DNA from 3 places in the Clostridioides sp. ZZV15-6598 genome. Region 1 is predicted to be linked to each of the others. Evidence: riboswitches for the same ligand, from Rfam matches in the RefSeq annotation. Region 1 holds a riboswitch; each other region holds the start of a gene.
The links. Region 1 has a riboswitch for lysine ahead of KGF50_RS09170 (YfcC family protein). Riboswitches for the same ligand answer to the same signal wherever they lie in the genome.
Positions count from the first base shown of each region.

Region 2: linked by a shared signal. The riboswitch ahead of KGF50_RS15690 (aspartate kinase) and the one ahead of KGF50_RS09170 (YfcC family protein) in region 1 are both predicted to bind lysine.
Region 3: linked by a shared signal. The riboswitch ahead of KGF50_RS04610 (aspartate-semialdehyde dehydrogenase) and the one ahead of KGF50_RS09170 (YfcC family protein) in region 1 are both predicted to bind lysine.

Region 1 covers NZ_JAGWCS010000036.1:13,021-16,299, forward strand. Annotated here, with positions in the region: gene KGF50_RS09165 (M20 family metallopeptidase) at 1-292, opposite strand, end outside; gene KGF50_RS09170 (YfcC family protein) at 306-1,697, opposite strand; lysine riboswitch at 1,845-2,024, opposite strand; gene KGF50_RS09175 (class I SAM-dependent methyltransferase) at 2,144-2,965, opposite strand; gene KGF50_RS09180 (ATP-binding cassette domain-containing protein) at 3,080-3,279, opposite strand, start outside.
Region 2 covers NZ_JAGWCS010000097.1:5,127-8,405, reverse strand. Annotated here, with positions in the region: gene KGF50_RS15700 (hypothetical protein) at 1-861, shown strand, start outside; gene KGF50_RS15695 (hypothetical protein) at 1,031-1,648, shown strand; lysine riboswitch at 1,759-1,927, shown strand; gene KGF50_RS15690 (aspartate kinase) at 2,009-3,202, shown strand; gene lysA (diaminopimelate decarboxylase) at 3,220-3,279, shown strand, end outside.
Region 3 covers NZ_JAGWCS010000014.1:38,584-41,862, reverse strand. Annotated here, with positions in the region: gene KGF50_RS04620 (L-serine ammonia-lyase) at 1-484, opposite strand, end outside; gene dapA (4-hydroxy-tetrahydrodipicolinate synthase) at 808-1,689, shown strand; lysine riboswitch at 1,767-1,941, shown strand; gene KGF50_RS04610 (aspartate-semialdehyde dehydrogenase) at 2,115-3,116, shown strand; gene dapA (4-hydroxy-tetrahydrodipicolinate synthase) at 3,232-3,279, shown strand, end outside.

The DNA.
Region 1 (3,279 bases):
GACCTGGTTCTTTGTTTTCTCCATACCCAGGCAGTGCGTCATACTCAGCTAAAAAGGCTATAGTTGGACCATCGTTATCCCCTAGCTCTGCTCTAAAAGCAGTATCCATATTGCAATATGGATAAGTTGTATCAAATCCATATTCCTTCATTTTTTCTACTAAGTACTTTGATGATATATATTCTTCTTCTCCTAGTTCTGGATTTTTAAATATAAAATCACATACTTCTTCAATTTCTTTTCCCAGTTCATTCTCTATCTCATAAGCTCTTTTCTTTATACTTTCAATCATAATATACCTCCTATTAGAATCCAACAAATAATCCTATTGTTAAAAATACCATTACAGTAATTGTTAATACTACCATTAAAGGCATTACAAATCTAACCCACTTTGACCAAGGAATATTAGCTACTGCTAGTGCTCCCATTAAAACACCTGATGTAGGTGTTATTAAATTAGTTACACCTATACCAAATTGATAAGCTGTAACTATCATTTGTCTAGATACATCTACTAAGTCTCCAAGTGGTGCAAGTACAGGTATTGTAAGTGATGCAAGTCCTGATGCTGATGGTATAAAAAATGCTATTAAACCTTCTATTAAGAAAGTTAAATTTATAAATATAGTTTTTGGAAGTCCATTTAATAAATTTGCGGCAGAATTTAAAATTGTATCTATTATAAATCCATTTTCTGCTATTATTACAATTCCACGTGCAAATGCTATACATAACCCTGCTGTCATTAAGTCTCCTGCTCCACTTATAAATGAATTAACTATGTCATCTTGTTTAAGTCCTGATGCTATTCCTGATATTATACCTATAGCTGTAAATATCATTGCGATTTCAGTTATGTACCATCCTAGCTTTAGAACTCCATATATCATAATTGCCATACCTATTGTGAAAATCGCTATTACCATGGCTTCTCTTTTTGTAAACTCTTTTATCTTTGTATCAGTATTAGTCATTGATTCTTGATTCACTGATATCCCATGTACTAAAGACTTTTTAGGGTCTTTTTTAACTTTATTGGCATACAACATGACAAATCCTATAGATATAGCCATATATATTATAAACATAACAACTCTCAACTCTATCCCAGAACCTGGTGTTATTTGTGACAATGCTTGTGCTATTCCTACAGAGAAAGGATTAGTAGTAGCTGCTCCAAATCCAGCTGTTGCTCCTATAAATACTGTAGCCACTGCTGTTAATGAATCATATCCCATACTGGTCATGAGTGGAATAAATATCATATAAAAAGGTAGTGTTTCTTCACTCATTCCAAATGTTGTTCCACCTAATCCAAATAGAATCATTGATATAGGTATTATTAAGAATTGGAATCTCTTCATTTTATTTACAGTATGAGCTATAACAGCTTCTATAGCTCCTGTTTTATTAACTATTCCAAAAGCTCCTCCAACTATCAAAACAAATCCAACTACTTCAGCTGCATCTATAAATCCATTTATAGGTGCTGTAAATACATCAGTAATTCCTTGTGGATTTGATGCTGCTTTTTCATAAGTTCCAGCTACAACAACCGATCTTCCGTCTATATCTACCCTTTCAAAATTTCCACTTGGTACTATCCAAGTAAGAACTGCCATTACTACTATTAGTAAAAATATTATAGTAAGTGTCTGTGGCATAGTAAACCTTTTCTTTTTTAAACTGCTCATTTTTAATCTCCCCACTTTTTAAATTAAAATATTTTATTATTGCTTCCCTTTTCTATCCTATTTTGTATAGATGTAAAAAAGCTCAACATGTATACATGTTGAGCTAAATGCGCTAAATATAATATACCTACATCTTCCCTTTATCTTAGTTAAGATAGCTCTCCATCAAAATTCGGGATAATTTTGATGACAGTGCTGTACTTATTAAATACAGCCCCAGCACTAGATTTGGACACTAGCACTTCGGCACTTACTCCTTTTATATTGCTTCATTGGCTTCCGACCTCTTCAATATTAATCTTAGTAAATGCGACCTCTACCTCAATCTTTTTATTAGATGAGGTAATTCTTATTAAATTTTATTTATTCTAAACAATTGTAGCATAATATGTCGAGATTGTAAATATTTTCAGAAGAGTTTCTATGCTTCAATAATATTAACAAATCTAGCTTATACTATTCCAATATATAATTACAACTTTAGTTTTATGTTTGAAAATATATTTGTTTTCTCTTTTTTCTATCATATTATCTATATACTTATCTAACATATCGCTAAAGTTAATCTTTTTATTTAATTCTGTTTCCATTTTAAAATATATATCCTCTACACTGTCAAATTCAATTTCATTTTCCACATCAATAAATTTTATATCAGCACATATATTTAAAGAATGTAGTATATTTGGAATGTATATATAATCTGGACAAGTTCTATCTCTATCACCTAAATCCATATACAAATCATTAAATAATGGTTTTTGAATAGTTCTCACTATAATCACTTTTTCTTTAGCTAACTTATCCATCTTACTCAAAGCATCTTTAATATCCCAAATTCTATAAAGAGAATTCACAGATAAAATATAATCACTATGCCCAACATTAATTTCTTCCCATTTTCCTTGTATTGTGTCTATATTAGTTATATTATGTTCTCTAATCTTTCCTTCAAGCACATTAAGCATATCTATTGAAAAATCATTAGCAATTACACCCTTACATTTCTTAGAAAGTGGTATAGTAAATTTTCCAGTACCTGCACCAATTTCTATAAGATTTTTTCCTTCATATATTAACTCATCTATAAAATCGAATACTTCTTTTGAATAATCATAAAGTGTTGGATTATCATCATATTTATTAGATAATTTTTTGAAAAATATTCTTTCTGCTTCATCATCAAAAGCTCTTTCTCTTGCATATCCTTCTTTGCTTTCAATATACTCATGCCATTTTTCCTCAAAATCTATGTCTTTATAATACATGATTACTCTTCCTTTCTAAAAATGTTATGGTCGAGATTTGTAATTTCCCATACTCAAAGAAAATGGCTCTTACTAATGTAATAATTTATTGACTAAACAATTGATTACTATAATTTAAAAATTATTAAAATTCTCAATAAGCTCTTTGGTATAAGCATGCTTTGCACTTTTATACAATTCCTTAGCCTCTATAGTTTCAACTATCTTTCCATCTAACATGACCGCAACCTCATCACTAACTTCTTTTACTAAGTCTATATCATGAGATATAAATAAATAGGTTATATTAAACTGTTTTTGAGCTTTTTTTAAAA
Region 2 (3,279 bases), on a different contig from region 1:
AATACACCTAAATGGGTAGATAGAATACAACCACAAAAATTTGTAACAGACCAAATTCAAGACTGGGGTGTTTATGTCAATGGATTTTTGAATTCTGTTATATCAGAAAAAGGAGTACTAGTGCCAACAGAAGGAACATCACTAGTTTATGGTAATGACAATAGGTCATATTGGTATACAGGTATAACATCCTCTGGTGGAGATGAATCTACAATTGGATTTATGCTTGTTGATTCTAGAACTAAAGAAGCTAGACTGTATAAGCAGCCAGGAGCAACTGAGACAGCAGCGATGAAATCAGCTGAAGGTAATGTTCAAGAAAAGAATTATGAAGCTACATTCCCTGTAATGTACAATATATTAGGTCAGCCAACATATGTATCATCTTTAAAAGATAAAGCTGGTCTTGTAAAGAGAGTAGCCTTTGTATCTGTTGAAGATTATAATGTACTTGGTATAGGGGAAGATAAAAATGAAGCTTTAAGAAACTATAAAGATTCATTAGAATCTAAAGGTAATGACTTAAAACTTGATAATGATATGAAAGATGAAGTTATAGAAGGTGTAGTAACTAGAATAAGTCCTGATGTGCGAGGAGGAAATACTAATTATTATGTGACTTTAGATTCTAATAAAGAGATAATATTTAAAGCTACCTCAAAAGTATCTAGCGAATTACCATTGACTCAAGTTGGAGACAAAGTCAAAATATCATATTCAAAAGAAGAATCTGGTGTAATTGAAATGTCAGAATTTGATAACTTAAATATTGCAAATTTTGATGATAAAAAAGCAAAACAAGAAACAGGAACTAATGAAGATACAAATTCGAAAGGTTCTGAAAATCAAAGTAATGTGTAACTTAGTCAAAAAAACTGTAGATAGTTTTTAGTGCATTAATAGCTAATTTTTATAGAAATAAATTCTATAAAAATTAGCTATTTTATTTTAATTCTTTGTAAATTTAATGTCATAAATTTAATATAATATTAGTACAACTTTGCAAATAATACTTCAAGGAGAATGTACTATGACAAATATGGAAAAAGAGATATTGCTTTTAATTAGCAGGGTTAGATGTGTTACAGAATCTCAATTTAGAAAAATTTATGGAGACCAAAAAAGATACAATAAAAAAAACTTCAAAAAAACATTGAGAAAAATGTGTAGTGAGTATACATTAAAAAAATATCCATGTGATGTGGATTATCGTAACTATAAGGACCTCTCATATGTTTACTATTTGAATGGTAGTAAGCTTTTTAAGGGGGATGATTTAATAAAGGCTCTAGTAGGGTCAGAATTAGTTGTTAGAATTAATACTGCAGGTTGTGATGTAAAAAGATTTTACCGAAATGTTAGTGTAGATGCTGTGAAATATGATTTATTTATTGAATATACAGATCAATTTGGCAATATAAAGCAGGTATTGGTAGATGTTGATTTAAATAATGAAATAGATGTTTCCAAATATGAGAATCTCTCTAGAAAAATAGATAAATCTACAATTCCATTTTTTAGAGTACCAAATATTTTGGTGGTTACACCAGATAATTTATCTGAATTAAATGACTTAGAGAGAGAAGATAATGAGTATAGTATAAATTTTATAGATTTAGGATTAAATAAACTATTTAATTGTATATAAGATATTTTTAGAAAATAAATTTTTTGATTTACCACATTTTGTAAAAAAATTGTTGCAATATTATATAGAATATGATAAAACTATATTAATAAATTAATTAATAATAATGAGCCTAGGGTAGAGGTAGCTATATTCAAGAGTAATCAATAGTAGCTGGTAAGTGTTGATGATTGATGAAAGGGTCTATAGCCGAAGAAAAGTTGTTGACAAACAAGTTTTCTGGACTTATGCAGAATATGCATAAGGCTGTCACTTTTAAAGTGGTGAGCTACAAGGTTACTTGGTCTATGAAGTTCACACGTCCAAAGTATACCTTTGGGCGTTTTTATTTATCAAAATTTAGCTTGAGGGGGAAAAGGCATGAGTATAATTGTCCAAAAATATGGGGGAAGTTCAGTTGCAGATACTGACAAAATAAAGTCAATTGCAGAAAATATAATAGAAAGAAGAAAAGAAAATCCACAAATGGTAATAGTTGTATCTGCTATGGGAAAATCAACAGATGAATATATAAGCTTGGCAAAAGCATTGAGTAATGAACCTAGTAAAAGAGAGTTAGATGCTTTGATGTCTACTGGAGAAATGATTTCAGCATCTTTATTATCGATAGCATTAAATGCGCTTGGCTGTAAAGCTATAAGCTATAATGCTTATCAATTAAATATAAAAACAAGTGGACTTCATGGAAAATCTCAAATTGACGATATAAATGTAAATAGAATAAAAAATAGTTTAGATGAAGGTAATGTTGTAATAGTAACTGGATTTCAGGGAATCAATGAAGATGGTGATGTAACTACTCTTGGAAGAGGTGGTTCAGACACATCTGCTGTAGCTCTTGCGGTTAAACTAAATGGTAAATGTGAGATATATACAGATGTTGATGGAATTTATTTTACAGACCCAAGAAAATATGCAAAGGCAAGTAAACTTGATGAGATTGAATATGAAGAGATGCTTGAATTAGCAAGTTTAGGAGCACAAGTAATGCATTCAAGAAGTATAGAGCTTGCACAAAAATATGGTGTTGAAATTTATGTTGGACGTACATGTGGTACAGTAAAAGGAACATATATAAGAGGGGGAAAAGACATGAAATTAGAGGATAAAGTAATAACAGGATTAGCTACTAGTGATGATGACAGCTCTATAACAATAAAAGATTTTAAGGTAGAAAATATATCTAGTTTATTTGAAGATATAGCAACTATTGGAATAAGTGTAGATATGATAAGTCAAACTGCACCTATTTTAGATAAAATAAGTGTATCATTTACAGTTCCAAAAGAAGAATTAGGAGAGTGCAAAAAGATAGTATCTAAATATACAAATGAAGAGCATGTAGTAATTGATAATAACATTACTAAATTCTCTTTGGTAGGCCTTGGTATGAAAAATACTTCTGGAGTTGCTGCTAAAGTATTTAAGATATTTAATGAAAATGGTATAATGGTAAAACTTATAACTACATCAGAAATTCGTATAACTTGTGCCATAAATTCTGATGATAAACAAGTAGCTATTGAGAAAATAGCAGAAGTATTTAATATATAAAACTTAGGGAGGATATTATGAAACTTCATGGAACTATGACTGTAAAAGATAATGAATTATATATTGGAGGAGTAAGC
Region 3 (3,279 bases), on a different contig from region 1:
TTTTTATATAGTCTTTTATATCAGATGGTTCACATTCTAACACAAAATCAACTAAAGTTTTATTATTTTCCTTACACCATTTCACTATTTCATCCATAGTGTCTAGGTGATATATACTATTGCTTTTACTGTTTCTTTGACCTTCTTCTGCTATAGTTCCTCCACCAACAGAATATACAGTCCATTCAGCTGTCACATTTCCATCTTTATCTAAAGCTTCAAACTTCATTCCATTTGGATGAAAATCTTTTATTATATCTTCTTCCCAAACGATTTCAACTTTCTTTGGTGCTATAGTTTTTTCAATTATATAATCTGTTAAGTGACCTTTTCCTGTAGCAGCTAAACTACCATATAATATTGCTCTAAAGCTTTCTGCATCTGGATTTTCATTTTTGAATCTTTCCGCAGCTCTTTGTGGCCCCATAGTATGAGAACTTGAAGGTCCACTTCCTATTTTAAAAAGTTCCTTTAAAGTATCCATATTATTCCTCCTAAATTTTCTATGTTAATGCTTATTATTTATTTTTACGCACATATTTATTATAACCTAAATATATTAATTATTAGTTATTAAATTCGCATAAAATTTATTTTTTATTTCCATTTTGGTATATTTTATTAAATTAATATGTATATTTTGAGAATAAAACATTTATTTAAAATTTTTTTAATATTAATATAATATAAATATCTTACTTTATACAGTTAAGATATTAACTATGCCTATTAAAATTAATTAATTTGTACTATAATTATTATTGTACTTAAAAAATTAAATTTAAATAAAAAAGGAGATTTGATTATATGTTATTTAAAGGTTCTGCTGTTGCTTTAGTTACCCCATTTACGGAGGATAACAATGTCAACTTTGAAAAGTTAGGTGAATTAATCGAATACCATATTGAAAATGACACAGATGCATTAGTTGTTTGTGGAACAACAGGTGAAGCTACTACTATGAGTGAATCTGAGATTTTTGCTGTAATAAAATATACAGTTGAAAAAGTCAATAAGAGAATACCAGTTATAGCAGGTACTGGTTCAAACAATACTATGTTGTCTGTTCACATGAGCCAAGAAGCTGAAAAATTAGGAGTGGATGGTCTTTTAATCATAACTCCTTACTATAATAAGACTAATGAAAGAGGTCTTAAACTTCACTTTGAAACAATAGCAAAAAGCGTTAAATTACCAATTATTTTATATAATGTACCAGGAAGAACTAAGGTAAATATAAAGCCATCAGTTGTGGCTGAGCTTGCTAAAATAGATAATATAGTTGCTGTAAAAGAAGCTAGTGGAGATTTAGCTCAGGTTGCAGAAATAGCTAAATTAGTACCTGAAGACTTCGCTATATACTCCGGTAATGATGATACTATATTACCTCTATTATCATTAGGAGGAAGTGGTGTTATCTCTGTACTTGCTAATATCTGTCCTAAAGAAACTCATGATTTAGTAACTAAATTCTTTGAAGGTGACATTGAAGGCTCTAAAAAATTACAACTTGATATGGATACTTTAATTGATGCCTTATTTATAGAAGTAAATCCAGTTCCAGTTAAAACTGCTATGAATATTTTAGGTTTTAATGTTGGAGATTTAAGACTTCCTTTAGCTGAAATGGAAGAAGCTAATCTTAATGTTTTAAAACAAGAATTGACAAATTTTGGATTTAAATTTTAGCAATATTTCTATAAATAAGTTGATTTTTTCTAAAATATGTATTATTATTAGAATAATCAAATTTTAATATCCTATTAACCTAGGGTAGAGGTAGCTGTAAATAAGAGTATCCAATAGGAGCTGGCAAGTGTTAATGATTGGAAAAAGGATTTATAGCCGAAGAAAATGTTTCTTGCAATAATATTTTCTGGGATTACACATAAGATGTGTAATACTGTCACTTATTTATGTAGGTGGTGAGCTACAAGGTTTACTTTGAGTGATAAACTAGACGTACAAAGTATACCTTTGTACGTTTTTTGTATATAATTAAAGTTGTTAATATAATACTAAAGTTTTTAAATATATAAAAATATTAACATATCTTACTTGTATAACTAAATTTAAATAATGTTTTAATAATTAAAAATTGGGGTGAATTTAATATGAAAAAAGTAAATGTGGCAATAGTTGGTGCTACTGGAATGGTAGGTAGAACATTTTTAAAAGTATTAGAAGAAAGAAATTTTCCAATAGAAAATCTATTTTTATTCTCTTCTTCTAAATCTGCTGGTTCTAAAGTAATGTTTTGTGGTAAAGAATATATAGTAGAAGAATTAAAAGAAACTTCATTCACTGATAGAGGAATACAAATAGCGTTATTCTCTGCTGGAGGAAGCATTAGTGAAAAATATGCTCCAATAGCTGCATCAAATGGAATCTTAGTAGTAGATAACTCTAGTCAATGGAGAATGAATCCAGATGTTCCTTTAGTTGTTCCTGAGGTAAATCCAGAAGCTATAAAAAAACATAAAGGTATAATAGCTAATCCAAACTGCTCTACTATACAAGCTATGGTTCCTCTTAAACCTCTTGATGACAAATACAAAATTAAGAGAGTAGTTTACTCTACTTACCAAGCTGTATCTGGTTCTGGTGTTAAAGGGGTTGAAGATTTAGAAAAAGGAATGACTGGTAATCCTACTGGATTCTATCCACATCAAATTTCTTATAACTGTCTTCCTCATATAGATTCATTTACTGAAAATGGATATACTAAGGAAGAAATGAAAATGGTAAACGAAACTATGAAAATACTTGATAACTACGACTTAAAAATAACTGCAACTACTGTAAGAGTGCCAGTAAAGAATGGTCATAGTGAATCTATAAATATTGAGTTTAATAATCCATTTGAACTAGAAGATTTAGTAAAAACACTTGAAGAAGCTCCAGGAGTTGTAGTAGTTGATAATCCTGCTAAAAATGAATATCCAACTGCTGTAGAATTTGATGATAGAGATGAAGTGTTTGTTGGAAGAATTAGAAGAGACTTTAGTGTTGATAATGGTGTAAACCTTTGGGTTGTTGCTGACAATATAAGAAAAGGTGCTGCAACTAATGCAATCCAAATAGCTGAAATGGCTATATCATATGATTTAGTATAGTATACAAATTTGTATAAATATATGATTTTGTAAAATATTAATAATAAGTAAAAATAAGCATTAGAAGTAACTGTAATATAAAACACAAAACTAAAAAAGAGGGGATTGATTTTTTATGATATTTAAAGGTTCTGCTGTTGCTCTAGTTACTCCATTTACAAAG